Regions from separate parts of the Streptomyces sp. NPDC034670 genome, predicted to be linked through region 3. Evidence: riboswitches for the same ligand, from Rfam matches in the RefSeq annotation. Region 3 holds a riboswitch; each other region holds the start of a gene.
What was found. A riboswitch is a leader RNA that binds a small molecule or an ion and turns the genes downstream of it on or off. The one in region 3 is predicted to bind cobalamin.

Region 1 (7,176 bases), on a different contig from region 3:
CGTTCGACCAGCCAATGACCTCGAACGAATGCCTGGGTAAATGGAAAGCTTCTCGCTGATCCTCGCGATTGTGGTGGTGACCGCACTCGCGTTCGATTTCACGAACGGTTTCCACGACACCGCGAACGCGATGGCGACGACCATTTCGACCGGTGCGCTGAGGCCCAAGGTCGCGGTGGCCATGTCCGCCGTGCTCAACCTCGTCGGTGCCTTCCTGTCGGTGGAAGTCGCCAACACGATCTCCAAAGGCCTCGTCGACGAGGCCGGCATCCGTCCCGAGGTCATCTTCGCCGCCCTGGTCGGCGCGATCCTCTGGAACCTCCTCACCTGGCTGGTCGGCCTGCCCTCCAGCTCCTCGCACGCCCTCATGGGCGGTCTGATCGGCGCCACCGTCGCCTCCGCCGGCCTCGGCGCGGTGCACGGCGACGTCCTGGTCACCAAGGTGCTGATCCCCGCCGTCGCCGCCCCGCTGGTCGCGGGCGTCGCCGCGATGATCGCGACCCGGCTCACCTACCGGATGGACAAGAAGGCCGACGGCCAGGCCGCCGAGAAGGGCTACCGCGCCGGCCAGATCGCCTCGGCCGGTCTGGTCTCCCTGGCCCACGGCACCAACGACGCCCAGAAGACGATGGGCATCATCACCCTGGCCCTGGTCGCCGGCGGCGCCCTCGCCCCCGACTCCGACCCGCCCCTGTGGGTCATCGTCTCCGCGGGCGTCGCCATCGCGCTCGGCACCTACCTCGGCGGCTGGCGCATCATCCGCACCATGGGCAAGGGCCTGACCGACCTCCAGCCGCAGCAGGGCTTCGCCGCCCAGACCAGCGCCGCGACGGTCATCCTGGCCTCCTCCCACCTCGGCTTCTCGCTGTCCACCACGCACTCCGTCTCGGGTGCCGTGATGGGCGCCGGACTGGGCCGCAAGGGCGGTGTCGTGCGCTGGTCGACCGCCACCCGGATGTTCGTCGCCTGGGGTCTGACGCTGCCCGCGGCCGCCCTGGTCGCGGCGCTCGCCGAGTGGGTCTGCGGCTTCGGTTCCTGGGGCACCGCCGCGGTGGCGGTCTTCCTGGTCGTCTCCAGCGCGGCGATCTGGAAGATCTCCCGGCGCGAGGTCGTCGACCACACCAACGTCAACGACACCGACGACGCCTCCGCCGAGGAGCCGGCCGGCGTGGTGACCCAGGCGGTGGCCGCCGTGGCCCCGCCCCCGGCCGGGGAGCTGGCCGCCTCCGTCCCGTCGCCGGTCTCCACCGACCCGGCCGCCCCGTCGGCCAAGACCACCGTCTGACGCGACCCGGCACGAAGGAAGAAGAGCACCATGCAGATCGACTGGGCAGCCCTCGGTTCCGTCTTCGGCGTCAGCCTCGTGGTCACCGTGGCCCTGGTGGGCCTGTTCACCCTCGGCATCGCCGGCCTGTCCCACCGCGACCGGGCCGCCGCCCGGGGCCGGTCCGCGCCCCTGGCGGTCACCGGCGCCTACGCCTGCTTCGCGGCGTGCGCGGCGGCGGTGGCGTACGGAATCAGCCTGATCATGGCCTGATCACACCTCGTCCCCGTCCGGCGGGGGGTGCGCGGGCCCCGGCCCCGCACCGCCCGTCCGCGCGTCCGGAGCCGTCCACGCGCCTTCCCGGCCCGCCCGCCGACCCCCCGGCGCACCGCTGTGGGCCTCAGCACACTTCAGCCTCGCAGGTCAACGGCAAGTTGACGGTTCTTCCACGGCCGTGGTGGACTGCCTCAGCCAATACGGCGGCAGGAGAGGAAGCCGGTGAGAGTCCGGCGCGGTCCCGCCACTGTCACCGGGGCGCACGCCCCGGGAGCCAGGAACTCTCACCGCCGGTCTCGTCGAACCAGGGCGCGGACACCCTGAGTGAGGACACAACGCCATGCGCGGCTGCCTGTTGAGGTCGATCAGCGACACTCCGCCCCGTCCCGGGGCCTTCCCCCTCACGATTCCCGCCGGCTCCACGACCGGCTGACCCCATGGGTGCCGATCGCGTGTTCGCGTACGGCGCCGCCGCCGGCCTCCTCGGCGACCTGCTGCTCGGCGATCCCCGCCGCGGGCACCCGGTCGCCGCCTTCGGGCGGGCCGCGGCCGCCGTGGAACGGGTGCTGTGGCGGGACGACCGCGGCCGGGGCGCGGCGCACACCGCCGTGTGCGTCGGCGGGACCGTCGCGCTGGGGTGCCTGGCCGCCCGCTGGGCACGGCCCTCCCCCGCCGCCTCCGTCGCCCTGACCGGTGTCGCCACCTGGGCCGTCGTCGGCGGGACCTCGCTGGCCCGCGAGGCCCGGGCCGTCGGGCGGGCCCTTCGGGACGGGGACGTCGAGGCGGCGCGGGCGCGGCTGCCGCACCTGTGCGGACGGGACCCGCAGGCGCTGGACGCCGACGGGATCGCCCGCGCGGTCGTGGAGTCCGTCGCCGAGAACACCTCCGACGCCGTCGTCGGCGCGCTGGTGTGGGGGGCCGTCGCCGGGGTGCCGGGCCTGCTCGGCTTCCGGGCCGTCAACACGCTGGACGCGATGGTCGGCCACAAGTCCCCCCGCTACCGCCGCTACGGCTGGGCCTCCGCCCGCCTCGACGACGTGGCCGGGTGGCCGGGGGCGCGGCTGACCGCCGCCCTCGCCGCGCTCGCGGGACCGGACCCGCGCGGGGCCGTGCGGGCCTGGCGGGCGGACGCCGCGAAGCACCCGAGCCCCAACGCCGGCCCCGTCGAGGCGTCCTTCGCGGGCGCGCTCGGCGTGCGGCTCGGCGGGACGCTCTCCTACGGCGGACGGGTCGAGCACCGGCCCGTCCTCAACGGCGGCGGCCGGACGGTGACCGTGCGCGACATCGACCGGGCGGTACGGCTCTCGCGGCGGGTCGGCTGGCTCGCGCTGGGCGTCGGCGCCGCCGCGCGGCTCGCCGTCAAGGGGCGTGCGGCATGAGCGGCGGGGGTCTGCTGGTCGCCGGGACCACCTCGGACGCCGGCAAGAGCGTGGTGACCGCCGGGATCTGCCGGTGGCTGGTGCGGCAGGGCGTGCGCGTCGCGCCGTTCAAGGCGCAGAACATGTCGCTGAACTCGTTCGTGACGCGCGAGGGCGCCGAGATCGGGCGGGCGCAGGCCATGCAGGCCCAGGCCTGCCGGATCGAGCCGACCGCGCTGATGAACCCGGTGCTGCTCAAGCCGGGCGGGGAGCGCAGCAGCCAGGTGGTGCTGCTGGGCAGGCCCGTCGGGGAGATGAGCGCACGCGGCTACCACGGGGGCCGGCAGCAGCGGCTGCTGGGCACGGTGCTGGACTGCCTGGAGCGGCTGCGGAGCACGTACGACGCGGTGATCTGCGAGGGGGCCGGCAGCCCGGCCGAGATCAACCTGCGCCGCACGGACATCGTGAACATGGGCGTCGCCCGGAACGCCGGGCTGCCGGTGCTGGTGGTGGGCGACATCGACCGGGGCGGCGTCTTCGCCTCCTTCTTCGGCACCGTCGCCCTGCTCTCCCCCGAGGACCAGCGGCTGGTCGCCGGGTTCCTGGTGAACAAGTTCCGGGGCGACGTGTCGCTGCTGGAGCCGGGGCTGGAGATGCTGCGCGGCCTGACCGGGCGGCGGACCTACGGCGTGCTGCCGTTCCGGCACGGGCTCGGCATCGACGAGGAGGACGGACTCCACGTGTCGCTGCGCGGCGCGGTGCGGGAGTCGGCGGTGGCCGCGCCGGCCGGTGAGGACGTGCTGCGGGTCGCCGTGTGCGCGGTGCCGCTGATGTCCAACTTCACCGACGTGGACGCGCTCGCCGCCGAACCGGGGGTCGTGGTGCGGTTCGTGGACCGGCCCGAGGAGCTGGCCGACGCCGACCTCGTGGTCGTACCGGGTACGCGCGCGACCGTGCGGGCGCTGCGGTGGCTGCGGACGCGCGGGCTCGCGGACGCGCTGGAGCGGCGGGCCGCCGAGGGACGGCCCGTGCTCGGCATCTGCGGCGGCTTCCAGCTCCTCGGCGAGCACATCGAGGACGACGTGGAGAGCCGCGCGGGGCACGTGGACGGGCTCGGGGTCCTGCCGGTGCGGGTGCGGTTCGCCCGGGAGAAGACGCTCGCCCGGCCGGTCGGGCAGGCCTTCGGGGAGCGGGTCGAGGGGTACGAGATCCATCACGGGGTCGCCGAGGTGACCGGCGGGGAGACCTTCCTGGACGGCTGCCGGGTCGGGCAGACCTGGGGCACGCACTGGCACGGCTCCCTGGAGTCGGACGGCTTCCGCCGGGCCTTCCTGCGCGAGGTGGCCGCCGCCGCGGGGCGCCGCTTCGTGCCCGCCCCGGACACCTCTTTCGCCGCGCTGCGCGAGGAGCAGCTCGACCGGCTCGGCGATCTCATCGAACAGCACGCGGACACGGACGCGCTGTGGCGGCTCATCGAGTCGGGCGCGCCGCAAGGACTGCCTTTCATTCCACCGGGAGCGCCCGCATGAGCACTGTGTTGTTGTTGTCGACCGCCGACACGGACCTGCTGGCGGCCCGGGCCTCCGGCGCCGCCTACCGGATCGGCAATCCGACCCGGGTGGACGCGGCCCGGGAGCTGCCCGGGCTGCTCGACGGCGCGGACCTCGCCGTCGTCCGGCTGCTGGGCGGCAAGCGGGCCTGGGAGGACGGGATCGCGGCGCTGAGGGCGTCCGGGGTCCCGGCGGTGCTGCTCGGCGGGGAGGCCGTGCCGGACGCGGAGCTGATGGCCGAGTCGACGGTGCCGGCCGGTGTGGTCGCGGAGGCGCTGAAGTACCTCGTCGAGGGCGGCCCGGAGAACCTGGCCGAGCTGGCCCGGTTCCTGTCGGACACCGTGCTGCTGACCGGCGAGGGGTTCGAACCGCCGCGGAAGATGCCGGAGTTCGGCGTCCACGGCGCGCGTGCGGTGGAACCGGGCCGTCCGACCGTGGGCGTGCTCTTCTACCGGGCCCACGAACTGAGCGGCAACACCGCCTTCGTGGACACGCTGTGCGACGCGATCGAGGCCCGCGGGGCCAACGCCCTCCCGGTGTACTGCGGTTCGCTGCGCGGTGCCGACGCGGGCCTGTACGAGCTGCTGTCGCGGGCCGACGCCCTGGTCGCCACGGTGCTCGCGGCCGGCGGCACGCACGCCTCGCAGGCGTCGGCGGGCGGCGACGAGGAGGCCTGGGACATCGGGGCGCTGGCCGACCTGGACGTGCCGGTGCTGCAGGGGCTGTGCCTCACCTCCTCGCGCGCCGCCTGGGAGGAGTCCGACGCCGCCCTGTCCCCCATGGACGCGGCGATGCAGGTCGCCATCCCGGAGTTCGACGGGCGGCTGGTCACGGTCCCGTTCTCCTTCAAGGAGCAGGGCCCGGACGACGTCCCGGTGTACGTCGCCGACCCGGAACGGGCCGCCCGGGTGGCCGGGATCGCCGTGCGGCACGCCCGGTTGAAGCACACGCCGAACGCCGGGAAGAAGCTCGCGCTCGTCTTCACCGCGTACCCGACGAAGCACTCGCGCGTCGGCAACGCGGTCGGCCTGGACACGCCCGCCTCGGCGGTGCGGGTGCTGGACGCGCTGCGGGACGCGGGGTACGGGGTGCACGGGTACCCCGACGACGGCGACGAGTTGATCCACCGGCTCATCGAAGCGGGCGGCCACGACGTGGAGTGGCTGACCGAGGACCAACTGGCCGCCGCGCCCGCGCGGGTGCCGCTGGCGGACTACCGGGCCTGGTTCGAGAAGCTGGACCCGCAGCTGCGGGACGCGATGACCGAGGCGTGGGGGGAGCCGCCGGGCTCGCTGTACGTCGACGGCGACGACATCGTGCTGGCCTCCCTCCGGTTCGGGAACGTCGTGGTGATGATCCAGCCGCCGCGCGGCTTCGGCGAGAACCCGATCGCCATCTACCACGACCCCGACATGCCCCCGTCGCACCACTACCTGGCGGCCTACCGGTGGCTGGAGAACAGCTTCGGCGCCGACGCGATCGTGCACATGGGCAAGCACGGCACCATGGAGTGGCTGCCGGGCAAGGGGCTCGGGCTGAGCGCCGGCTGCGCGCCGGACGCGGTGCTCGGCGACCTGCCGCTGGTCTACCCGTTCATCGTCAACGACCCCGGCGAGGGCACCCAGGCCAAGCGGCGCGGGCACGCCACGGTGGTCGACCACCTCGTCCCGCCGATGGCCCGCGCGGACACCTACGGCGACCTGGCGAAGCTGGAGCAGCTGCTCGACGAGTACGCGCTGGTCTCCGACCTGGACCCGGCGAAGGCCCCGGCGGTGCGCGCCCAGATCTGGACGCTGGTGAAGGCCGCCGAGCTCCACCACGACCTGCACGTCGACGAACAGCCGGACGACGACGACTTCGACGAGTTCGTCATGCACATCGACGGCTACCTGTGCGAGATCAAGGACGTGCAGATCAGGGACGGCCTGCACATCCTGGGCGGCGGGCCCGTCGGCGAGCCCCGGGTGAACCTGGTGCTGGCCGTGCTGCGCGCCTCGCAGGTGTGGGGCGGGCGGGCGAACGCCCTGCCGGGCCTGCGGGCCTGCCTGGCCGAGCACTTCGGGCTGGTGGAGAAGGAGCTGCTGGCCGAGCCGGGCGCCCCCGTCAAGGTGCCGGTGGAGCTGACGGACCTGGTGGACGGCCCGGCCCGTACGGGCGCCGACGCGATCGACCTGCTGGAGCTGCTGTGCCGGCGGATCGCGGAAGGCATGGAGGAGCGCGGCTGGGCGGCCGGCGCGGCTCCCGCGCTGGTCCGGGAGGTGGTGGGCGCGGACCTCCCGGACGCCGTGGCCGTGGTGGAGTTCGCCTGCACCGAGGTCGTGCCGCGGCTCGCGCGCACGACGGACGAGATCGGGCACATCCTGCGGGCGCTGGACGGCGGTTACGTCCCGGCGGGACCGTCGGGCTCGCCCACCCGCGGGCTGGTCAACGTGCTCCCGACCGGGCGGAACTTCTACTCCGTCGATCCCAAGGCGATCCCCTCCCGGCTGAGCTGGGAGGTCGGGCAGTCGCTGGCGGACTCGCTGGTGCAGCGGTACCTGAGCGACACCGGTGCGTACCCGAAGTCCGTCGGCCTGACGGTGTGGGGCACGTCCGCGATGCGCACCCAGGGCGACGACATCGCCGAGATCCTGGCGCTGCTCGGGTGCCGGCCGGTGTGGGACGACGCCTCGCGCCGGGTGACCGGGTTCGAGATCGTCCCCCTGACGGAGCTGGGGCGGCCGCGCAT
Region 2 (7,176 bases), on a different contig from region 3:
CGCGCCGCTCCCTCCTCTAGATTTCCTGCGCACGATCGCCGGTGATCAGTGAGGGGACGGAACCGTCTGATGTCGCAAGCCCCGGAAACCGGCAGGGAGCCGGTGGTGACGCCCGTGCGCGTCGTCATCGCCCTCTGTCTCGTCGCACCCTTCGTGGCCATGCTGTGGGTCGGGTCGTACGCGAGGACCGACCCCGTCGTCATCGGCATCCCGTTCTTCTACTGGTACCAGATGTTATGGGTGGTCCTCTCGACCGCGCTGACGATGGTCGCGTACCAGCTGTGGCAGCGTGACCAGCGCGCCCGCAGGGCCTCGAAGGGCGGTGCGGGACGGTGAACGACGGCGTCAACGGCGTGGCGCTCGCCGTCTTCCTCCTCTTCTTCGTGCTCGTCACGGTCATGGGCTTCCTGGCCGCGCGCTGGCGCAAGGCGGCGAACGAGCACAGCCTCGACGAATGGGGCCTGGGCGGACGGTCGTTCGGCACCTGGGTGACCTGGTTCCTGCTCGGCGGCGACCTGTACACCGCGTACACCTTCGTGGCCGTGCCGGCGGCGATCTACGCGGCGGGCGCGGCGGGCTTCTTCGCGGTGCCGTACACGATCCTCGTGTACCCGTTGATCTTCACCTTCCTGCCCCGTCTGTGGTCGGTGTCGCACAAGCACGGCTACGTGACCACGTCCGACTTCGTGCGCGGCCGGTTCGATTCGAAGGGGCTGTCGCTGGCGGTCGCGCTCACCGGCATCCTGGCGACGATGCCCTACATCGCGCTCCAGCTGGTCGGCATCCAGGCCGTGCTGGACGTGATGGGCGTCGGCGGCGGCGAGCACACCAACTGGTTCGTCAAGGACCTGCCGCTGCTGATCGCCTTCGGCGTGCTGGCGGCGTACACCTACTCGTCGGGGCTGCGCGCCCCCGCCCTGATCGCGTTCGTGAAGGACACGCTGATCTACCTCGTCATCGCGGTGGCGATCATCTACATCCCGATCAGGCTGGGTGGCTTCGACGACGTCTTCGCCGAGGCGGGCGCCGCCTTCGCCGAGACCAACCCGGCGACGGGCGAGCCGCGCGGTGCGCTGGTACCGGGCGAGGCGGGCCAGTGGACGTACGCCACGCTGGCGCTGGGCTCGGCGCTCGCGCTGTTCATGTACCCCCACTCGATCACCGCGACGCTGTCCTCGCGCAGCCGTGAGGTGATCCGCCGCAACACCACGATCCTGCCGCTGTACTCCCTGATGCTGGGTCTGCTGGCGCTGCTGGGCTTCATGGCGATCGCGGCGGGCGTGAAGGTGCAGAACGGCCAGCTGGCGATCCCCCAGCTGTTCGAGGACATGTTCCCGGCCTGGTTCGCGGGCGTGGCCTTCGCGGCGATCGGCATCGGCGCGCTGGTGCCGGCGGCGATCATGTCGATCGCGGCGGCGAACCTCTTCACCCGCAACATCTACAAGGACTTCCTCAAGCCGGACGCGACGGCGGCCGAGGAGACCAGGGTCTCGAAGATCGTCTCGCTGCTGGTGAAGGTGGGCGCGCTGGCCTTCGTCCTGACCATGGACAAGACGGTCGCCATCAACTTCCAGCTGCTGGGCGGCATCTGGATCCTGCAGACCTTCCCGGCGCTGGTGGGCGGCCTGTTCACCCGCTGGTTCCACCGCTGGGCGCTGCTCGGGGGCTGGGCGGTCGGCATGGTCTACGGCACGGTCGCCGCGTACGGGGTGGCCTCGCCGACGCAGAAGCACTTCGGCGGCTCGGCGAAGGAGATCCCGGGCATCGGCGAGATCGGCTACATCGGTCTCACCGCCTTCGTGCTCAACGTCCTGGTGACGGTCGTGCTGACCTTCGTCCTGAGGGCCGTCAAGGCCCCCGAGGGCGTCGACCGGACGAGGCCGGAGGACTACACGGCGGACGCGGGCGACCCCGGCGTCCGGGTGGAGCTGCCGCCGGCCACGGCGGGCAGCGCGCACTGACGCCGTCCCCGAGACCGCGGGCCGCCGGAGGAATCCGGCGGCCCGCCGTCGTACCCGTCGGGCACACTCGCCCCCATGGACATCGTCATCCGGCCGGCGGAGCCCGGCGAGTACGGGGAACTCGGTGAGATCACCGCGCAGGTCTACCTCCGGGACGGACTGCTCGACTTCGGGGAGGGCGACGCGTACCTCGGCGAGCTGAGGGACGTGGCGAAGCGGGCGGCGGCCGCCGAGGTGCTGGTCGCCGCGGAGCACGGCAGGGTGCTGGGCGGGGTGACCTTCGTACCGGACGGCGGGCCGATGGCCGACCTGGCCGGGCCCGGCGAGGCCGAGATCCGGATGCTCGCGGTCGCCCGCGCGGCCCGGGGCCGCGGCGCCGGGGAGGCCCTCGTCCGCGCCTGCGTCGACCGGGCGCGGGCCGTCGGGGGTCGTACCCGGATCGTGCTGTCGACCCAGCGCACCATGCACGCCGCCCACCGCCTCTACGAGCGGCTGGGCTTCGTCCGCACCCCCGAGCGCGACTGGAATCCCGTACCGGACCTGGACGACCTCACCCTCCTCACCTACGAATTGGCACTCTGACACCGCCGAGACACAAGATATGGGCCTGCCGACAGCGCCCGGCACAAGATGTATGCTCATGCTCGCTGTCGCCGCAGGGGAATCCGGTGCGAATCCGGAACTGTCCCGCAACGGTGTACCCGTGCCCGCCCGCGTCCTCGCGCGGTGTGCACGGGCTTCAGTCCGAGGACCTGCCGACAGTGCGCCCGGCCGTCCGGTCCGGGTGCGTGGACGTCCGGGCCTCGTGGAATGGGCCGGTGGACGCGACGCCGCGTGCGCTCGTGTGCTGCCCCCTGCCCTCGACGAGGCCCCGTGCCGAGCGAGGGAGAGCCCCACGTGACCATCGCGCCAGCCGATCCGGCCTCAGCGGCCGACACGACCGAGCGGAGCGACGGCCCCGGTGCCGCGTTGCTGCGGACCCTGACCGAGCTGACCGCCGACCTGCCCGACACGGACCCCGGACGGGTCGCCGCCGCCGCGCTGCGCGGCCGGTCCGCCCGCGCCGACGAGGCGGAGCTGCGGGAGCTGGCCACCGAGGCCGCGGCCGGGCTCATCTCCGAGGACCCCGCCTACTCCCGGCTCGCCGCCCGGCTGCTGACCATCGGCATCCGCGCCGAGGCCGCCTCGCAGGGCGTCACCACGTTCACCGAGTCCGTCGCGACCGGGCACCGCGAGGGCCTGATCGCCGACCGCACCGCCGCGTTCGTCCGGCTCCACGCGGACCGGCTCGACGCGCTGATCGACCCCCGGGCCGACGACCGCTTCGGCTACTTCGGCCTGCGCACCCTGCACAGCCGGTACCTGCTGCGGCACCCGATCACCCGCAGGGTCGTGGAGACGCCGCAGCACTTCCTGCTGCGCGTCGCCGCCGGCCTCGCCGAGGACGACGGCGCCCGGTCGGTGGACGGGGTCGCCGCGCTGTACGGGCTGATGAGCCGCCTGGACTACCTGCCCTCCTCCCCCACCCTGTTCAACTCCGGTACGCGGCACCCCCAGATGTCGTCCTGCTACCTCCTGGACTCCCCCGCGGACGAGCTGGACTCCCTCTACGACCGCTACCACCAGGTGGCCCGCCTCTCGAAGCACGCCGGCGGCATCGGCCTGTCCTTCTCCCGCATCCGCTCCCGCGGTTCGCTGATCCGCGGCACCAACGGGCACTCGGGCGGCATCGTCCCGTTCCTGAAGACGCTGGACTCCTCGGTCGCCGCCGTGAACCAGGGCGGGCGGCGCAAGGGCGCGGCGGCGGTCTACCTGGAGACCTGGCACGCCGACGTCGAGGAGTTCCTGGAGCTGCGCGACAACACCGGTGAGGACGCCCGCCGCACGCACCACCTGAACCTCGCGCACTGGGTGCCGGACGAGTTCATGCGCCGGGTGGACGCCGACGGCCCGTGGTCGCTGTTCTCCCCGGCGGACGTGCCGGAGCTGGTCGACCTGTGGGGCGAGGAGTTCGACGCGGCCTACCGGGCCGCCGAGGAGAAGGGACTGGCCCGCAGGACCCTCCCCGCCCGCGAGCTGTACGGCCGGATGATGCGCACCCTCGCGCAGACCGGCAACGGCTGGATGACCTTCAAGGACGCCGCCAACCGGACGGCGAACCAGACGGCGACGCCGGGCCACGTGGTCCACTCCTCCAACCTCTGCACGGAGATCCTGGAGGTCACCGACGACGGGGAGACGGCGGTCTGCAACCTGGGGTCGGTCAACCTCGGCGCGTTCGTCGACCCGGCGGCCGGGGACCTCGACTGGGAACGGCTGGACGCGACCGTGCGCACCGCCGTCACGTTCCTCGACCGGGTCGTGGACATCAACTTCTACCCGACCGAGCAGGCGGAGCGCTCCAACGCCCGCTGGCGCCCGGTGGGCCTCGGCGTGATGGGTCTGCAGGACGTCTTCTTCCGGCTGCGCCTGCCCTTCGACTCGCCCGGGGCCCGGGCCCTGTCCACCCGGATCGCCGAGCGGATCATGCTCGCCGCCTACGAGGCCTCCGCCGGCCTGGCCGAGGCCAAGGGCCCGCTGCCCGCCTGGGAGAAGACCCGCACCGCCCGGGGCGTGCTGCACCCCGACCACTACGACGTGGACCTGACGTGGCCGGAGCGCTGGACGGCGCTGCGCGGGCGGATCGCCTCCACCGGCCTGCGCAACTCCCTGCTGCTGGCCATCGCGCCCACCGCCACCATCGCCTCGATCGCGGGCGCGTACGAGTGCATCGAGCCGCAGGTGTCCAACCTGTTCAAGCGCGAGACGCTGTCCGGCGAGTTCCTCCAGGTGAACTCGTACCTGGTGAGCGACCTGAAGCGGCTGGGCGTGTGGGACGAGCGCACCCGGGAGGCGCTGCGCGAGGCGGCCGGCTCGGTGCAGGGCTTCGCCTGGATCCCCGAGGACGTGCGCCGGCTGTACCGCACGGCGTGGGAGATCCCGCAGCGCTCGCTGATCGACATGGCCGCCGCCCGCACCCCGTTCCTGGACCAGGCGCAGTCGCTGAACCTGTTCATGGAGACGCCGACCATCGGCAAGCTCTCCTCGATGTACGCGTACGCCTGGAGGCAGGGCCTGAAGACGACGTACTACCTGCGCTCGCGCCCGGCGACCCGCATCGCCCGCGCCGCGCAGGCCCAGCCCCAGAACCAGACCACCGTCCCCGCACGGCAGCCGGCCCCCGACGAGGCCGTCGCCTGCTCCCTTGAGAACCCCGAGTCCTGCGAGGCCTGCCAGTGACGACCAGCACCACCCGTACCCAGAACCTGCTCGACCCGGGCTTCGAGCTCACGCTGCGCCCCATGCGCTACCCCGACTTCTACGAGCGCTACCGGGACGCCATCAAGAACACCTGGACCGTGGAGGAGGTCGACCTCCACTCCGACGTGGCCGACCTCGCGAAGCTGAGCCCCGCCGAGCAGCACCTGATCGGCCGGCTGGTGGCGTTCTTCGCCACCGGCGACTCGATCGTGGCGAACAACCTCGTGCTGACGCTGTACAAGCACATCAACTCCCCCGAGGCGCGGCTCTACCTGAGCCGGCAGCTCTTCGAGGAAGCGGTCCACGTCCAGTTCTACCTGACCCTGCTGGACACCTACCTGCCCGATCCGGACGACCGGGCGGCCGCCTTCGCGGCGGTGGAGAACATCCCCTCCATCCGGGAGAAGGCCGAGTTCTGCTTCAGGTGGATGGACTCGGTGGAGAAGCTCGACCGGCTCGAGACCCGGGCGGACCGCCGGCGCTTCCTGCTCAACCTGATCTGCTTCGCCGCCTGCATCGAGGGACTGTTCTTCTACGGGGCGTTCGCCTACGTCTACTGGTTCCGCAGCCGGGGCCTGCTGCACGGCCTCGCGACCGGCACCAACTGGGTCTTCCGGGACGAGACGATGCACATGTCGTTCGCCTTCGACGTGGTCGACACCGTCCGCAAGGAGGAGCCGGAGCTGTTCGACGAGCGGCTGGGGCAGCAGGTCACCGACATGCTGCGGGAGGCGGTCGAGGCGGAGCTGCAGTTCGCGCGCGACCTGTGCGGTGACGGGCTGCCGGGCATGAACACCGAGTCGATGCGGCAGTACCTGGAGTGCGTCGCCGACCAGCGCCTGGTCCGGCTGGGCTTCGCTCCGGTGTACGGCTCCCAGAACCCGTTCTCCTTCATGGAGCTCCAGGGCGTCCAGGAGCTGACGAACTTCTTCGAGCGGCGCCCGTCCGCGTACCAGGTCGCCGTGGAGGGCACGGTCGACCTGGACGAGGACTTCTAGGGGTTCTCCGCCCTCCGGGGGTCCTTGGCCCTCCGGGGTTCTCCGGAGGGCCGGCCGGACGCCGCCCCGCCTCACGCCGCCCGCGCGGTGCGGTGCGGGGCGGTGTCCCGCGGGGTGCGGGACGGCGTGGCGTCCCGCGCCGTGCGCTCCGGCGCGGCGGGGGCGCCCCCGCGGGCCGGCGCGACGGGACGGCCCGTCTCCGCCCGCCTGATCTGCCGGTCGATCCACCGGTCGCGCACGATGCCGGTCACGGCGGGGAGGACCATCAGGACCAGCAGGCCAAGAACGGCCAGCATGCCGAACAGTGCTTGCAGGTGTGTCGTATCCATGGACACCACTGTCGCGCCGTACGCTCCTTACCGGCAGTGGCAGGACTGCCGTACACCCTCGATTTACTGCCACGGACGGGGCACACTGGAGCCATGCTCCGGAACGTGGCCGCCGTCCTCCTCGACGGTGTGAACCCCTTCGAGCTCGGCGTCGTCTGCGAGGTCTTCGGCACCGACCGCAGCGACGAGGGCCTGCCGGTCTACGACTTCGCCGTCGCCTCGGCCGAGGGCCGCGCGCTGCGCAGCAACACGGGCTTCACCCTCCAGGTCGAGCACGGCCTGGAGCGCCTGGAGACGGCGGACCTCATCGCCGTGCCGGCCGGCGCCCGCTACGAGTCGCGGGACTTCCCGCCCGAGTTGCTGGACGCCCTGCGCCGGGGCGTGGACCGGGGCGCCCGGGTGCTCAGCGTCTGCTCCGGGGTGTTCGTGCTCGCCGCCGCCGGACTCCTCGACGGCCGCCGCGCCGCCGCCCACTGGCGTCACGCCCAGGACCTGACCAGGCAGTACCCCCATCTGACCGTCGAGCCGGATGTGCTCTACGTCGACGAGGACCCGGTGATCACCTCCGCCGGCACCGCCGCCGGCATC
Region 3 (7,176 bases):
CGGCGCATCATCTCCCGGTAGGTCAGGACGTCCGGCCCGCCGATGTCGAACGCCCGGTCGACGTCGGCCGGCAGGGCGGCCGAGCCGACGAGGTAGCGCAGCACGTCGCGGACCCCGACGGGCTGGGTGCGGGTGTGCACCCAGCGGGGGGTGACCATCACCGGCAGCCGCTCGGTGAGGTAGCGCAGCATCTCGAACGAGGCCGACCCCGAGCCGATGACGACCGCGGCGCGCAGCACGGCGGCGGGCACCGGGGCGTCGAGGAAGATGCGCCCCACCTCGTCCCGGGAGCGCAGGTGCGGGGAGAGGGCGTGCTCGGGTACCCCCTTCGGGGTGAGTCCGCCCAGGTAGACGATCCGGCGCACACCGGCGGCGTGCGCCTGCTCGGCGAAGATCCGGGCCGCGCGGCGGTCGGTGTCCTCGAACCCGGGGCCGGATCCGAGGGCGTGCACCAGGTAGTACGCGACGTCGACACCGCGCATGGCCGCGGCGACCGATCCGGCGTCCGTGACGTCCCCGCGCACCGCCTCGGCGTCGTCCGCCCAGGGGTGGTCGCGCAGTTTGTCCGGGGAGCGGGCCAGGCAGCGGACCCGGTGGCCGGCCTCCAGCAGCTCCGGCACCAGACGGCCGCCGATGTACCCGGACGCCCCGGTGACCAGGCAGTGCAGCCCCTCCGCGTCCCGTTGTCCGTCCGTGTCCACGGCCGTTCCTCCACACGTTCGCTCCGCGGTCGCTTCCGCGCCCTCTCCTTCGAGCATGGGGGCACGGGCGCGACCGCGCCCGTCACGGCGCCGGCGGCGGACCGTCCGACCGGTCGTCCCGGGACGGGGCGGCGGGTTCGGAGGGCTTGGGCGGCGGGGGGCGGAGCATGCTGACGGTGATGGACACGGCGAGGACGACGACGATGACGGCCAGGCTGACGGGGGAGGGGATCTCGGGGATGTCGGTGCTGATCAGCTTGTGGGACGCCTGGAGGATGAGCTTGACGCCGATGAAGGCGAGGATGACCGCGAGGCCGACGCCGAGGTAGTGGAAGCGGTCCAGCAGTCCGGCCAGCATGAAGTACAGGGCGCGCAGGCCGAGGATGGCGAAGGCGTTGCTGGTGTAGACGATGAAGACCTCGTCGCTGACGGCGAGGACGGCCGGGACGCTGTCGACGGCGAAGATCAGGTCGGCCGCCTCGATGGCGACCACCACCGCGAGCAGCGGCGTGGCCACGCGCCTGCCGGCCTCCTTGACGAAGAACTTCGTGCCCGCGTACTCGTCGCGGACCGGGATCACCTTCCGCAGCATCCGCACGGCGAAGCTGTGGCCCGGGTCGAAGGACTCCTCCTCGCCCTTCAGGAGCTTGTAGGCGCTGTAGAGCAGCATCGCGGCGAAGAGGTACAGGACGAAGGTGAACCGGTTGACCACGGCCACGCCCGCGGCGAGGAAGAGGGCGCGGAAGACCAGGGCGCCCATGACGCCGAGGAACAGCACGCGGTGCTGGTAGGCGCGGGGGACCTTGAAGTAGCTGAAGATCACGGCGAACACGAACAGGTTGTCGACCGACAGGCTCTTCTCCAGCAGCCACGCGGTGGTGTACTCGGTCCCCGCCGTCGTGCCCAGGACGAGGAAGACGACCGCGCCGAACACCAGGGCGAGCCCCACCCACCCCGCGCTCCAGGCGGCGGCCTCCTTGAAGCCGATGACGTGCTCATTGCGGTGGGCCAGCAGGTCCACGGCGAGCGACACCACGACCGTGACGGCGAACGCCACCCACAGCCAGACCGGGACATCGAGCACGCTGGACCACTCTCCCTCGCGATCGGTACGGGAACGCTCCGCCCCCTCTACAGGAGTGTGCGGCATTCCTCCTCGCGGGGCGCGCCGGATCCGGGGGTCCCGGGCAGGAACGTCACCTGTGGTGCCCCCGTGCCCGGATGGACGGCCACCTCGGCCCTGACGCCGTAGACCTCGGCCAGCAGCCGGGGGGTGAGGACCTCGGCGGGCGGGCCCGAGGCGGTGACCCGGCCGTCGCGCAGCACGTAGAGCCGGTCGCAGTGGGAGGCGGCCAGGTTGAGGTCGTGCAGGGCCACCAGGACGGTGGCCGGAAGCCGGCGCAGCGCGCCGAGGACGTCCAACTGGTGGCGGATGTCGAGGTGATTGGTCGGCTCGTCCAGCACGAGCAGGGAGGGCTGCTGGGCGAGGGCGCGGGCGATGAGCACGCGTTGGCGTTCGCCGCCGGAGAGCCGGTCGAAGCCGCGTTCGGCCAGTCCGGTGGCGTCCACCGCGGCGAGGGCCGCCTCGATCAGCTCGGCGTCCTCGGGGGTGTCGCCGTCGAGCAGCCGCTTGTGCGGGGTGCGGCCCATCGCGACGACCTCCCGGACGCTGAGGTCGACCCCGGCGCCCGGCTCCTGCACCACCGCCGCGACGGTGCGGGCCAGCCGCCGCACGGGCAGCGACCAGGCGTCGGCGCCGTCGACGCGGACCTGCCCGGCCTCGGGGCGCAGGACGCGGTAGACGGCGCGCAGGAGGCTCGACTTGCCGCTGCCGTTGGGACCGACCAGGCCGACGACCTCGCCGGGGCGTGCGGTCAGGGAGACGTCCTCGACCAGGCGGTGCGCGCCGGCGGTGAGCGTGACGCCGTCGACGACGAGCTCGGCCGCGCTCATGCCCCTCCCCGGCCGGTGCCGCGGCGGGCGTCGCGGCGCATCAGCCACAGGAAGAACGGGCCGCCGCACAGCGCCGTGAGCACCCCGACGGGGATCTCCACGGGCGCGGCGACGGTCCGCGCGGCGACGTCGGCCCAGACCAGGAAGACGGCGCCGCCGAGCGCGGCCGTCGGCAGGACCCGGCGGTGGTCGCCGCCGACGAACAGGCGCACCAGGTGCGGCAGCATCAGGCCGACGAAGCCGATCGGCCCCGCCGCCGCGACCAGCACGCCCGTGACGAGGGAGACCAGGACGAACATGCGGGCGCGGAAGCGGGCCACGTCCAGGCCCATCGTGGTGGCGGCCTCCTCGCCGGCCAGCAGCAGGTTCAGGTTGCGGGCCTGCGCCAGGAGGACGCCGACGCCGAGCAGCAGGGCCGCGCCCGGCAGCCACAGGGTGCCCCAGGTGACGCCGCCGAGACCGCCGAGGGTCCAGGCGAGGACCGTGCGGGCCTCGTTGCCCCGGTCGGTGGTGAGCAGCAGCAGGTCCAGGACCGCGGTGAGCACCGACGCGATCGCGACACCGGACAGGACGAGCCGGGCCGAGGTGATCCGGCCGCCGGTGCGGGCGGTGGCGTAGACGAGCAGCAGCGCGCCCAGCGCGCCCGCGAACGCGGCGGCCGGCAGGGACACCGGCCCGAACACGCTCACCCCGAACACGATCACCGCGACCGCGCCCAGGGACGCCCCGGAGGAGACCCCCAGGAGGTAGGGCTCGGCGAGCGGGTTGCGCAGCAGGGCCTGCAGGGCGGTGCCCACGACCGCGAGCCCGGCACCGGCCACCACCGCCAGCAGCACGCGCGGCGCCCGCACCTCCAGCACGATGGTCTCCCGCGCCCGCGACCAGTCCGGCTGCGGCCGGTCGGCGCCCAGCGCGTGCGTCACGATGTCCCACACCTGGCCGGGCGGCACCCGGACCGAGCCGACGGCCAGTCCCGCCGTGACCGAGACCACGAGCAGCGCGGCGAGCACGAGGAGGGTCCCGGCGAGGGCGCCCCGGCCCGCGCGTGTCCCGCCCGGCCGGCCCGCGTCCTTTCCGCGCTCCCCGGCCTTTCCGCTCTTCCCCCTCTTCCGGTCCGGCCGCCGGCCGGCGGCCGGACCGGCGGACGTGTCCGCGGCGTCCGCGTCCGCGGCGGGGCGGATCACCGGAAGCTCTCGGGGTGCAGCCCGCGGGCCAGGTCCTCCACCGCGTACGCCGACCGGATGCCGACCAGCGTCGCGGTCAGCGGCAGGACGACGAACCGCTTGTTCCTGATGGCCGGCACGTCGGCGAGGGCGGGCTGGGAGAGGAGGAACTCCTTCTTCTGCTCGACGCCGCCGGCGCCGGCGTAGTCGTAGACGGCGATGACCTCCGGTCTGCGCGCGACGACCTGTTCCCAGGAGACGTCGCCGAAGACGTCGTCGAGGTCGGCGAAGACGTTCCTCCCGCCGGCCAGCCGGATCAGCTCGGTGCCCAGGCTCCTGCCGCCCGCCGTGAAGGCGGTCCTGTCGCCGCTGTCGTACACGAAGACGGACACCTCGGGCTCGTCCTCGACGGCGGCGGTGGCCTCGTCGACCCGGGCCCGGAGATCGGCGACCAGCTCGTCCGCCCGGTCGGACACGCCGAAGATCCTGCCGACGGTGCGGATCTCCTCGTAGGTGTCCTCCATCGTCACCCGCTTCTCGCCGCAGTACTCGCGGTTGAGGTGGGTGTCGATGCCGGCGTCGGCGAACGCCTGGCGGGAGCGGCCCTCCTGGTCGGCGAAGGCGCTGCCGTAGCCGCCGTAGACGAGGTCCGGCCCGGCCTCCAGGACCGTCTCGAACGACGGTTCCCTCTTCGCCAGTTCCGGGATCGCCTCGTAGTCCTCCCTCAGCTCGGGCAGGACGGCGGAGTCGGGGAAGGCGGTGCCGACCATGCGGTCCTTCAGCCCGAGCGCGAGCATGAGTTCCGCCGGGTGCTGGTGGACGGTGACGACGCGGGAGGGCGGCTTGTCGTACGTCGTCCGGACACCGCAGTTGTCGACGGTGACGGGGAAGCCCGCGGCCGGCGAGGCCGTCGCCCTCGTGTCCTCGGTGGTGTCCCGCGACGATCCGCAGCCCGCGGTCAGCAGGACCGCCGCCAGGGCGACGGCCGCGGCCGCGGCGCGCCGGGTCCGGCGGGTGCGGGCAGGGGAGAACAGCGGGGGACGGGACGCGCCGTCGTACACGTGAAGCCTCCTGGGGAGTCCGCGCTCCTCGGAACGGGCCCGCGACAGGCCAGTCTCCTGACTCCCGGATCGACGCTCCTCCCCCTGCCTTCCCGCGGCTCGCGCAGTGGCGTGTCGAAGGGGTGCACTCCCCGGTCACAGTGGCGGGACCGTGCCGGATTCGCACCGGCTTCCTGTCTCCCGTCGCGGTGATGACCAGGCGATAGTACGTTCCTTCCCGGAGCGGGCGAAAGGGCGGGGTTCCGGCCCGGCCGACCGCTCTGGCCTGATCACGTCTCGGAAACTCCGGCCTCCTCGGCCACACTTGACGCCCGGAGCCCCACCCCCCACCGCATGCGGACGACCAGTGCCAGGAGGCCACGGCATGCTCCCCGACGCGACGCCGGACACGGACGGCACGACCACCCCGCCCGCCCCCGGGCGGGGCCCCGCCGAGCGCGTCACCCTGCGCGCCGACCTGCGGGCCGCGATCCCCGACGCGAGTGCCGCCGTCGTCCTCACGGCGGCCGTGTTCGTGTTCTTCTGGGCGCGCATGGAGTCGGGCGACTCGGCGACGGTCGCGGTCATGCCGTTCATGGACGACCCCCGCACGTACTGGATGTACCTGCTCAGCCAGGCGTTCGGCTGGTCGGCGCTGCTGTGGGCGTGGGGCACGGTCATGCTCGGGCTGCTGCTGTCGGGGCCGCGCCCGGCCCGGCTGCCCGTCTCCCGGCAGGTCCTGGAGCGCTGGCACCGCACCACCAGCCTGACCACGACGGCGCTGATGGCCGCGCACGCGCTGATGTTCGCGGCCGAACTGGTCCGCTACGAGGCCCGGCTGGCGTGGGCCGAGCGGCTGTGGGTCGGTTTCGCGGACGCCTTCGTGCCCGGCTGGTACGACTCCGGGACCGGGAAGATCGCCATTCCGATCGGCCAGGGCGCCCTGTACCTGGCGATCCCCCTGGGGCTGCTGTTCTACGTCCGGCACCGCATCGGCGCGAACACCTGGCGGCGGATGCACCGCTTCGTGATCGTCGTGTACGTGCTGAGCGTGTGGCACACCCTGCTGTACGGCACCAACGTCTGGTACGGCGAGTGGCCGCGCACCCTGCTGTGGCTGCTGCAACTGCCGGTCGCCGTCCTGCTGCTGCTCCGGCTGCTGCGGCCGGCCCGCCGGGCGGAGCGGCTGGGCGCGCCGGGCGGGCGCGGGGGCGCCTCCCTGCCGGGCTGGGCGCTGCGCGCCGCGGGCCGGGTCGCCGCCGCGGCCGTCGTCGTCGGTCTCCTCGTCGTGGTGGCGTCCGGCCACGACGGCGGCCGGGAGCGCACGGTCGAACCGCCCGCGAGCAGCCCGCACGCCCCCGAGCCGGGGTGAGCCGTTCCGTGCCGGCCGGCGTCCGCCACTCCCGCCGGCACCCCTTCGGCGGTCGGCACGGGGCCCTTCGGGCTGTGCCCGCCGGGGGCGGCGGGCACAGGTCCCCTTCCCGTGTTCCCCGCCGCCCCCGGGAAGCGGCCGCGACCGCCCCGGCCGCTCGCGGGGCGCCGGGCCCCCGCCGCCGTGAACGGAATTGGTCCGGCACAGCCCGGAAGGTATGATCCCGGCGAACACTTCGTGTGCGGGACGGACCGCGCGAGCCTCGGACGGGGAGAGCGGGGAGTCTTGCCGGACAGCAGCATCCTCCCCTCGCGTGCGTGCCACCCGATCGGCGCAGCCCCCTGCGGGCCGCCGTCACGCGGGGCGTCGCACCCCAGGAATCGCGTCACTGAACACAGCAGCCGGTAGGACGACCATGACCGAGTTGGACACCATCACCCATCCGTCCGATCCCGCGGTGCAGCGGATCATCGACGTCACCAAGCCGTCGCGGTCCCACATCAAGACGACGCTGATCGAGGACGACGAGCCCCTCACGCACTGCATCGCGGCCGGCGTGGAGTTCATCGAGGTCTACGGCAGCGACAGCAGTCCCTTCCCGCCCGGGCTGCTGGATCTGTGCAGGCAGCGGAACGTACCGGTCCGCCTCATCGACTCGTCGATCGTCAACCAGTTGTTCAAGGGGGAGAGGAAGCCCAGGACGTTCGGCATCGCCCGCGTCCCCCGCCCGGCCGGGTTCGGCGACATCGCGAGCCGGAGCGGGGACGTCGTCGTCCTCGACGGGGTGAAGATCGTCGGGAACATCGGCGCGATCGTGCGGACCTCGCTCGCGCTCGGCGCGTCGGGGATCGTCCTGGTCGACAGCGACATCACCAGCATCGCGGACCGGCGTCTGCAGAGGGCCAGCCGGGGTTACGTCTTCTCGCTCCCCGTCGTCCTCTCCGGAC
Region 4 (7,176 bases), on a different contig from region 3:
GCGGTGTTCCCCACGGTGGCCGCGGCCGGCCGGGCGATCACGGGCATCACCGGGTCGGGAGTCACTCCGAGCCTGCTGGAGCTCCTCGACCGGACGCACCTGCGGGCCATCGAGGAGTACCGGCCGTCCGGACTGGACACCGACGCCGACGCGTTGCTGCTCGCCGCGTCCGACGCGGGACCCGCCGCGCGGCCCGACCTGGACCTCATGGCCGCACACTGCGAACGCGCGGGCGCGACCGAGCTGCACGTCGCGACCGACCAGGCGGAGGCCGACGCGCTGCTCGCCGCCCGAAGGCTCGCGCACCCGGCGATGGAGCACCTCGCCGCGCGGCGGTTCCCCGGCGGCCGGGGCGGTCTCGTCGTCGACGACGTGGCTGTGCCGCGCGACCGGATCGTCGAACTGGTCGAGGGCGTCGCGCGCATCGCGGAGAGCCACGACGTGCTGGTCGGTGTGGTCGGGCACGCGGGAGTCGGCAACCTCCACCCGGTGATCGTGGTCGACCGGTCCGACCCGGCCGTACTGGCCCGGGGGCAGGCGGCGTTCGACGAGATCATGCGGCTCGGCCTCGCACTCGGCGGGACCTGCACCGGCGAGCACGGCGTCGGCCTGCTCAAGCGGGACTGGCTCGAGCGCGAACTCGGCCCGGTCGGCGTACGCGTTCACCAGGCCGTCAAGCAGGCACTCGACCCGGCGGGAATCCTCAACCCCGGCAAGGTGGTTCCGCCCGCGCACGACGGGAGTTGATGTCCGTCCACACGGCTTCCAGGCTCTAGGGGAAGACATCCCTACCGTACGAGGGGGCGCGATGGAGATCGCGGTCATCGCCGGGACACCCTTCGACGCAGGGGTCGGTGCGAACCTGCTGCGGGACGCCGGACACTCCGCGACCCCGTACCCCATGGCCGGGTCCCCGGACGAGCAGGACGCGCTGCAGTACGAGCGCCCCGACACACTGCGGGCCGCGTTCCTCGGCCTGGTGCGCGACCTCGACGCACGCGGTCACCGGGTGGCGATGCTGTTCTGCAACTCGCTCTCCGCCGTGGTCGACCACGATGCGGCGGCCGACGCGGTCGCGCTCTCCCTGGTCTCCCCGGCCACCGTCTACCGCGAGGTCGCGGCCGTCCACCGGCGCGTGCTGGTCGTCACCGGCAACGGGTCGGCGGTGGCCGGCTACGAACGGGTGACCGGGCCGTCGGCCCACCGCGCGCTCGGGGTCTCCGACCCGGCGCTCGTGCGAGCCATCGAGACCGGCGACCCGGCCACGGCGTTCCGCGAGTCGGACTTGCCCGAGACGCTGCATCTGGCCGAGCGCGCCCGGCTCGACGCGGTCGTGCTCGCGTGCACCCACTTCACCACGGTGCTGCCGCACGTGCTCGCGGCGTGCCGACTGCCCGTGATCGACGTCGGCGGCCGGCTCGTCGAGCTGACCGCGCGGGCCGCAACCGCCGAACCGGCGGGCAGGGCACCGGGCGGTGCGTCGGACGGGAGGAGGCCGTAGTGGTCGAGCTGGCCCGAGAGTCCCTGCACGCCTCGGTGTGGGACCCGGTGGCGACGTCCATGAATTTCCTCAACGAGGTCGCTGGCCGGTTCCCGGACGCGATCTCCCTCGCGGCCGGGCGCCCCTGGGACGGCTTCCACGACCCGGACGCCCTCCCCCGGTACCTGCGCACCTTCCAGGACCACCTGGCGGGGTCCGGAACGCCCCCGGAACGGGTGCGGTCGCTCCTCATGCAGTACGGCAGGACCAACGGTGTGCTCGGCGAACTGATCGCGCGGCTGCTGGCGAACGACGAGGGCATCACTGTGCGCCAGGAGGCGATCGCGGTCACCTCGGGCTGCCAGGAGGCGATGGTCATCGCGCTGCGTGGCCTGTGCGCGCGGCCCGACGACGTCGTGCTCGCCGTGGACCCCTGCTACGTCGGGTTCACCGGCGCGGCGCGCCTGCTCGGGATCGACGTGGTCCCGGTGCCGGAGGCGCCCGGCGGACTGGACCCGGCGGACGTCGCGGCGGCCGCGCGCGCCGTGCGGGCCGGGGGCCGCAACCCGAAGGCCCTCTACGTCGTGCCGAACTTCTCCAACCCCTCCGGTGCCTCGCTGCCGGTGGCGGCCAGACGCGCACTGCTCGACGTCGCGGAGGCCGAGGACCTGATCGTGCTCGAGGACGACCCGTACGGCCTCTTCGGCCTCGACGACCAGCCCCGCGTGTCCCTCAAGGCGCTCGACCGGCACACGCGGGTCGTCTACCTCGGCTCGTTCGCGAAGTCGTGCTTCCCCGGCGCGCGGGTCGGGTTCCTCGTCGCCGACCAGCCGGTCGTCGACCGCTGCGGGCGGCACACACTGCTCGCCGAGGAGTTGTCGACGGTCAAGAGCATGCTCACGGTCAACACCTCGCCGGTGGCGCAGGCGGTGATCGGCGGCCTGCTCGTCGAGTCCGGCTGCAGTCTCCGCGCGGCCAACCGGGAGAAGACCGCTTTCTACCGGCGCAACCTGCGCACGCTGCTCGCCGCGCTCGAGGAGCACTTCCCGGCCGCGAGCCGGCAGGGCATCCGCTGGACCGCGCCGGACGGCGGGTTCTTCGTCGTGCTCGAGGTGCCCGTGCCGGCCGACGAAGGGCTGCTGGAGCTCTCCGCCCAGCAGTACGGCGTGCTGTGGACGCCGATGAGGTTCTTCTACGCCGACGGCGGGACGCACGCGCTGCGGCTGTCGTGCAGCGCGCTCGGGCCCGACCGGATCGGCGAGGGCGTCGCGCGGCTCGCCCGGCTGCTGGCCGATCACGGCTGACCGGCGCCCGCGCCGACTCCGCAACGCAGGAGACGAGGATTCCCAAGTACGCCGAGGAGACTGGGAAACAGGATGGTTGCGAAGGGACGTTCCATGAGCGAATCGGACTGGACACCGGCTCAGGTGGCCGAGCTGTACGACAGTTCGTGCCGGATGTCGACGATGTTCAACGACGGGTACGAGCACCTGGGCTACTGGTACGACGACAAGGACGACGCCAGCGTCGAGGAGGCGGGCAAGCGCCTGACCCGCAAGGTCGCCGACATCCTCGGCCTGCGCCGCGGCGAGCACCTGCTCGACGCGGGCTGCGGGGTCGGCGCGCCCGCGACCCAGATCGCCCGTGAGGTCGGCGCCCGCGTCACCGGCATCACGATCAGCCCGGTGGAGTGCGAGGCGGCGGAAAAACGGGCGGCGAAGGCGGGCCTGTTCCACCGGGTGCGGTTCCAGGTCCGCGATTACCACGACCTGCCGTACGGCGACGGCCACTTCGACGCCGTGATGGCCATGGAGGCCCTGTCGCACTCGGTCGACCTGACGAAGGCCCTGTCCGAGTTCCACCGCGTGCTCAAGCCGGGCGGCCGCGTCGCGATCAGCGAGACGACCATGGTCCACCCCGACGCCCAGCTGCCGCCGTTCTTCCGCAGCCGCCGCCCGATGACGGCCGACGGGTGGCTGGAGGTCCTGCGGGCCGCCGGTTTCGTCGTCGAGGAGTGGACGCAGTGCGGGCACCGCGTGTACGGCATGGGAAACCGCTACGTCGAGCGCGTCGAGGAGTTGCGGGACGAACTCGTGGCGGAGTTCGGCGCGGAGTTCGTCGACACGGTCAAGCAGGGCCAGAAGGACATGTTCGCACCGGGGCCGGACCACATGGGCTACCTCGTTCTCTGCGCCCGCAAGCCGGCGAACTGAGACCGCCGTGGTCGACGACGCCGTGTGGAAGGAAGTCGAGGCGGCCCGGCTGCGGCTGGCCGACCTGCTGGACGACCTGTCCGACGGGGAGTGGGAGGCCCCGTCGCTGTGCGACGGCTGGCGGGTCCGCGATGTGGCGGCACATCTGACCCTGCCACCGACGCTTACGACGGGCGGGTGGATGAAGGAACTGGTGCGCTCCGGCGGCGCGTTCCACCGGATGATCAGGAACTCGGCGGTACGGGCGGCCCGGGAGCCGACGGGCGAACTCGTGGCGCGGCTGCGTGAGCATGCCTGCTCGCGTCTCGTCCCGCCCGCGCCGGGCGCCGGTGCGGACACGACGGTCATGGACGTGCTGACGCACAGCCAGGACATCGCCATCCCTCTGGGCCGGGAGATCGAGATCGTGCCGGACGCCGCCCGCGCCGGTCTGGAGAGCCTGTGGCGGCTGCGGTTCCCGTTCAATCCTCGCAAGGCACTGCGTGGCATTCGGTTCGTGGCGACCGACTCGCCCTGGGACGTCGGTGACGGGCCGGTCGTGACCGGCCGGACCGCGGCGCTCCTGCTGGTGTTCACCCATCGTGGGGCAGGGCTGGAGCGGGTGTCGGGCGCGGGTGTGCCGCTGCTGCGCGCTCGTTTGGCCTGATCGGTCCGGGCGCGTACGTCCGTGCCCGGCCCCTTTCGGACGCGTGGACGGACCGGGTCGGTGGTGCGGAGTCCGTGCACGGTCACCCGGCTGGCCGTCGGCGCCTCGCCCGCTGTGGCCCGCCGGTGGACGGGGCACAGCGGGCGAGGCCCGGGACGGCCCGGGACCGTGGGGCGTCCCCGCATTGTCCGGCTGTGGTCATGAGGGACCCCGGCTTCCGGGCCCGCCCGACCGCCGGACGGGTCCCGGTGGCCGGGTTCCCCGCGGGTTTTCTGCGGTGCTGTGTGTCGCCCGGTGCGTTGAGTACGTCCGCACCGTCCGTCGCATCGTCTGTCGTACCGAGGGGGTCGTTCGCTCTGCACCGCGATCCGGACATCGATCGGGTACGCGCCCTGCTGGCCCGCTGCGATGAGACCGTGCACGGTCCCGAACCGGCTCTGCCGTGCTTCCGGCTTGTCGAGGGTGACGTCCCCGTCCTCGGCAACTACCGGTGCTGGCACGGCCGTGACGCGCACAGCGGTGAGCGCACCGTCCGCATCCTCACTCTGTGCACGGCCGACGCCCGTTGAGTGCGGTCCCACCGCGATGGCACGCACCGGTGTCCCGTTCAAGAAGGAAAGCGTGGTGGCGCGCGCTAAGCTGCAAGCGCCCCGCGGGGGAAGTCCGGTCGAAGTCCGGCGCTGACCCGCAACGGTGGGCGGAGTCCTGTACAGGGTTCCGCGAGCCCGATTACCCGCGGTGGTGAAGCTCCTGTCGATCGCCGTGGACTGCGAGAGGGTGCTGCGCAGGGCGCCCGGGCGCCCGGAGCCGCTCCTTTGATCACGTAGGTGCACGGCCCGAGGCGAAAGCGATCCGCCTGTGGCCACGCTCCGCGACCGCATACCCGCTGTACCGCACCGCACCGCCAGCGGCGGGTCTCCACCGCTCCGGCGCGTCTCGTTGCCCCTGCTCGTGACCGGTCTGTGCGCCGCGCTGCCCGTCTCTCTGGCCTGCGGGGCGGGTATCGGCGCGTCGGGGCTCTCGTGGAGCGAGGCGCTGCATTACCTCTGGGCGGGGCTGACCGGTGGGGCCATCGCTGCGGACGAGGTCTCCTCCTACACCATCGTGTGGGAACTGCGCTTCCCGCGCGCCGTGCTCGCGGCGGTCGTCGGCGCCGGTCTGGCATCCGTCGGGGTCGCCGTCCAGGCCATGGTCCGCAACGCGCTCGCGGACCCGTTCGTCCTCGGGATCTCCTCCGGTGCGGGCGTGGGAGCCAACGCCGTGCTCATCTTCGGTGTCTTCGGCGCCCTGGGCATCTGGGCGCTGTCCACGGCGGCGTTCCTCTCCGCGCTCGCGGCCATGACCCTGGTGTACGCGATCGCCCGGACCCCGCGGGGGCTGACACCGCTGCGGCTCGTGCTCACCGGTACCGCGATGTACTACGGCTTCTCGGCCGTGACCACGTTCATGGTGTTCGCCGCGGAACACGGCGAGGCGGCCCGGTCCGCGGTGATGTGGCTGCTCGGCAGTCTGGGCGGCGCGAGCTGGTCCTCCGTACCGGTCGCGGCGGGCGCGGTCCTCGCCGGCCTGGCCCACCTCGGGTGGTCGGCCCGGCGTCTGAACGCCCTGGCAATGGGCGATGAGACCGCCGCCGCGCTGGGGGTGGACCCCGCACGGTTGCGTAAGGAACTCTTCCTCACCACCGCCGCCGTCACCGGGGCGGTGGTCGCGGTGAGCGGGGCGATCGGCTTCGTGGGCCTGATGGTCCCGCACGCCGCCCGGATGCTGGTCGGCGCGGACCACCGCAGGCTGCTGGCCGTCGCACCCCTGGCCGGCGCCGTGCTGCTGATCTGGGTCGACATCCTGTCGCGCGTGGTGCTCGCCCCGGCCGAACTGCCCTTGGGCGTCCTGACGGCGGCGATCGGTGTGCCGTGCTTCGTGATGCTCATGCGCCGCCGCACCTACACCTTCGGAGGCGTGTGATGCAGGTCGACATCGACGCGGTGACGATGGAGATCTCCGGTGCGCGGGTGCTGGAGGAGATCTCACTGCGGGCGGACAGCGGCCAGGTCGTGGGCCTCGTCGGGCCCAACGGCAGCGGCAAGTCGACCCTGTTGCGGTGCGTCTACCGGGCCCTGCGCCCCACAGCCGGTGCGGTGCGCCTCGGCGGCGACGACCTGCTGGCCCTGAACACGCGCGAGAGCGCACGCCGGCTGGCGGCCCTTCCGCAGGAAGCGGCCACGGAGTTCGACTTCACGGTGGCCGAGGTCGTGGCCATGGGCAGGCTGCCGCACCAGGGGGCGGTGGCCCGGGACACCGACGAGGACCTGCGTGCGTGCGCCGCCGCGCTGGAGGAAGTCGGCGCCGGCCACCTGGCCGACCGCGGCTTCCTCACGCTCTCCGGCGGTGAGAAGCAACGGGTCCTGATCGCCCGCGCGCTCGCCCAGCAGCCGCAGGTCCTGGTGCTGGACGAGCCCACCAACCACCTCGACATCGCCCAGCAGCTGGAGGTCCTGTCCCTGATCCGGGCCAGCGGGCTGACCGTGCTCACCGCGCTGCACGACCTCAACCTTGCCGCGCTCCACTGCGACGTCCTGCACGTCATCGACGGCGGCCGGATCGTCGCCTCCGGCGCCCCCCACGACGTCCTCACGCCCGTCGTGCTGGCCGACGTCTTCGGTGTCCGGGCACACCGCGTCCCCCACCCCGAGACAGGCGCGATCCAACTGCTCTTCGACCGTCTTCCCTCCCAGTAGTCCGCCCACCCCGGCCCATCCGCGAAGGAGCCACCACCATGCCCAACCTCGCACGCCCCACCGCCTTCGCTCTCCTCCTGGCCTTCGCCGTCACCGGCTGCG

Region 1: it holds a riboswitch for cobalamin, as region 3 does, so the genes downstream of both, ACZ56B_RS12860 (cobalamin biosynthesis protein) here and ACZ56B_RS00660 (ABC transporter substrate-binding protein) in region 3, are expected to answer to the same signal.
Region 2: it holds a riboswitch for cobalamin, as region 3 does, so the genes downstream of both, ACZ56B_RS13640 (ribonucleoside-diphosphate reductase subunit alpha) here and ACZ56B_RS00660 (ABC transporter substrate-binding protein) in region 3, are expected to answer to the same signal.
Region 4: it holds a riboswitch for cobalamin, as region 3 does, so the genes downstream of both, ACZ56B_RS11460 (FecCD family ABC transporter permease) here and ACZ56B_RS00660 (ABC transporter substrate-binding protein) in region 3, are expected to answer to the same signal.

The regions. Positions count from the first base shown of each region.
Region 1 covers NZ_JBVITR010000014.1:49,921-57,096, forward strand. The annotation lists gene ACZ56B_RS12850 (inorganic phosphate transporter) at 41-1,285, shown strand; gene ACZ56B_RS12855 (hypothetical protein) at 1,316-1,537, shown strand; cobalamin riboswitch at 1,706-1,843, shown strand; gene ACZ56B_RS12860 (cobalamin biosynthesis protein) at 1,978-2,919, shown strand; gene ACZ56B_RS12865 (cobyric acid synthase) at 2,916-4,427, shown strand; gene cobN (cobaltochelatase subunit CobN) at 4,424-7,176, shown strand, end outside.
Region 2 covers NZ_JBVITR010000015.1:78,090-85,265, forward strand. The annotation lists gene ACZ56B_RS13625 (DUF3311 domain-containing protein) at 70-336, shown strand; gene mctP (monocarboxylate uptake permease MctP) at 333-1,961, shown strand; gene ACZ56B_RS13635 (GNAT family N-acetyltransferase) at 2,037-2,543, shown strand; cobalamin riboswitch at 2,596-2,735, shown strand; gene ACZ56B_RS13640 (ribonucleoside-diphosphate reductase subunit alpha) at 2,859-5,240, shown strand; gene ACZ56B_RS13645 (ribonucleotide-diphosphate reductase subunit beta) at 5,303-6,259, shown strand; gene ACZ56B_RS13650 (hypothetical protein) at 6,331-6,588, opposite strand; gene ACZ56B_RS13655 (GlxA family transcriptional regulator) at 6,682-7,176, shown strand, end outside.
Region 3 covers NZ_JBVITR010000001.1:137,602-144,777, forward strand. The annotation lists gene ACZ56B_RS00640 (SDR family oxidoreductase) at 1-701, opposite strand, end outside; gene ACZ56B_RS00645 (TerC family protein) at 784-1,785, opposite strand; gene ACZ56B_RS00650 (ABC transporter ATP-binding protein) at 1,833-2,654, opposite strand; gene ACZ56B_RS00655 (FecCD family ABC transporter permease) at 2,651-3,838, opposite strand; gene ACZ56B_RS00660 (ABC transporter substrate-binding protein) at 3,835-4,878, opposite strand; cobalamin riboswitch at 4,909-5,093, opposite strand; gene ACZ56B_RS00665 (ferric reductase-like transmembrane domain-containing protein) at 5,243-6,229, shown strand; gene nshR (NshR/TsnR family 23S rRNA methyltransferase) at 6,645-7,176, shown strand, end outside.
Region 4 covers NZ_JBVITR010000012.1:3,300-10,475, reverse strand. The annotation lists gene ACZ56B_RS11490 (FAD-binding oxidoreductase) at 1-747, shown strand, start outside; gene ACZ56B_RS11485 (aspartate/glutamate racemase family protein) at 809-1,501, shown strand; gene ACZ56B_RS11480 (aminotransferase-like domain-containing protein) at 1,501-2,784, shown strand; gene ACZ56B_RS11475 (SAM-dependent methyltransferase) at 2,878-3,693, shown strand; gene ACZ56B_RS11470 (maleylpyruvate isomerase family mycothiol-dependent enzyme) at 3,701-4,339, shown strand; gene ACZ56B_RS11465 (hypothetical protein) at 4,756-4,908, shown strand; cobalamin riboswitch at 4,951-5,094, shown strand; gene ACZ56B_RS11460 (FecCD family ABC transporter permease) at 5,198-6,301, shown strand; gene ACZ56B_RS11455 (ABC transporter ATP-binding protein) at 6,301-7,074, shown strand; gene ACZ56B_RS11450 (ABC transporter substrate-binding protein) at 7,113-7,176, shown strand, end outside.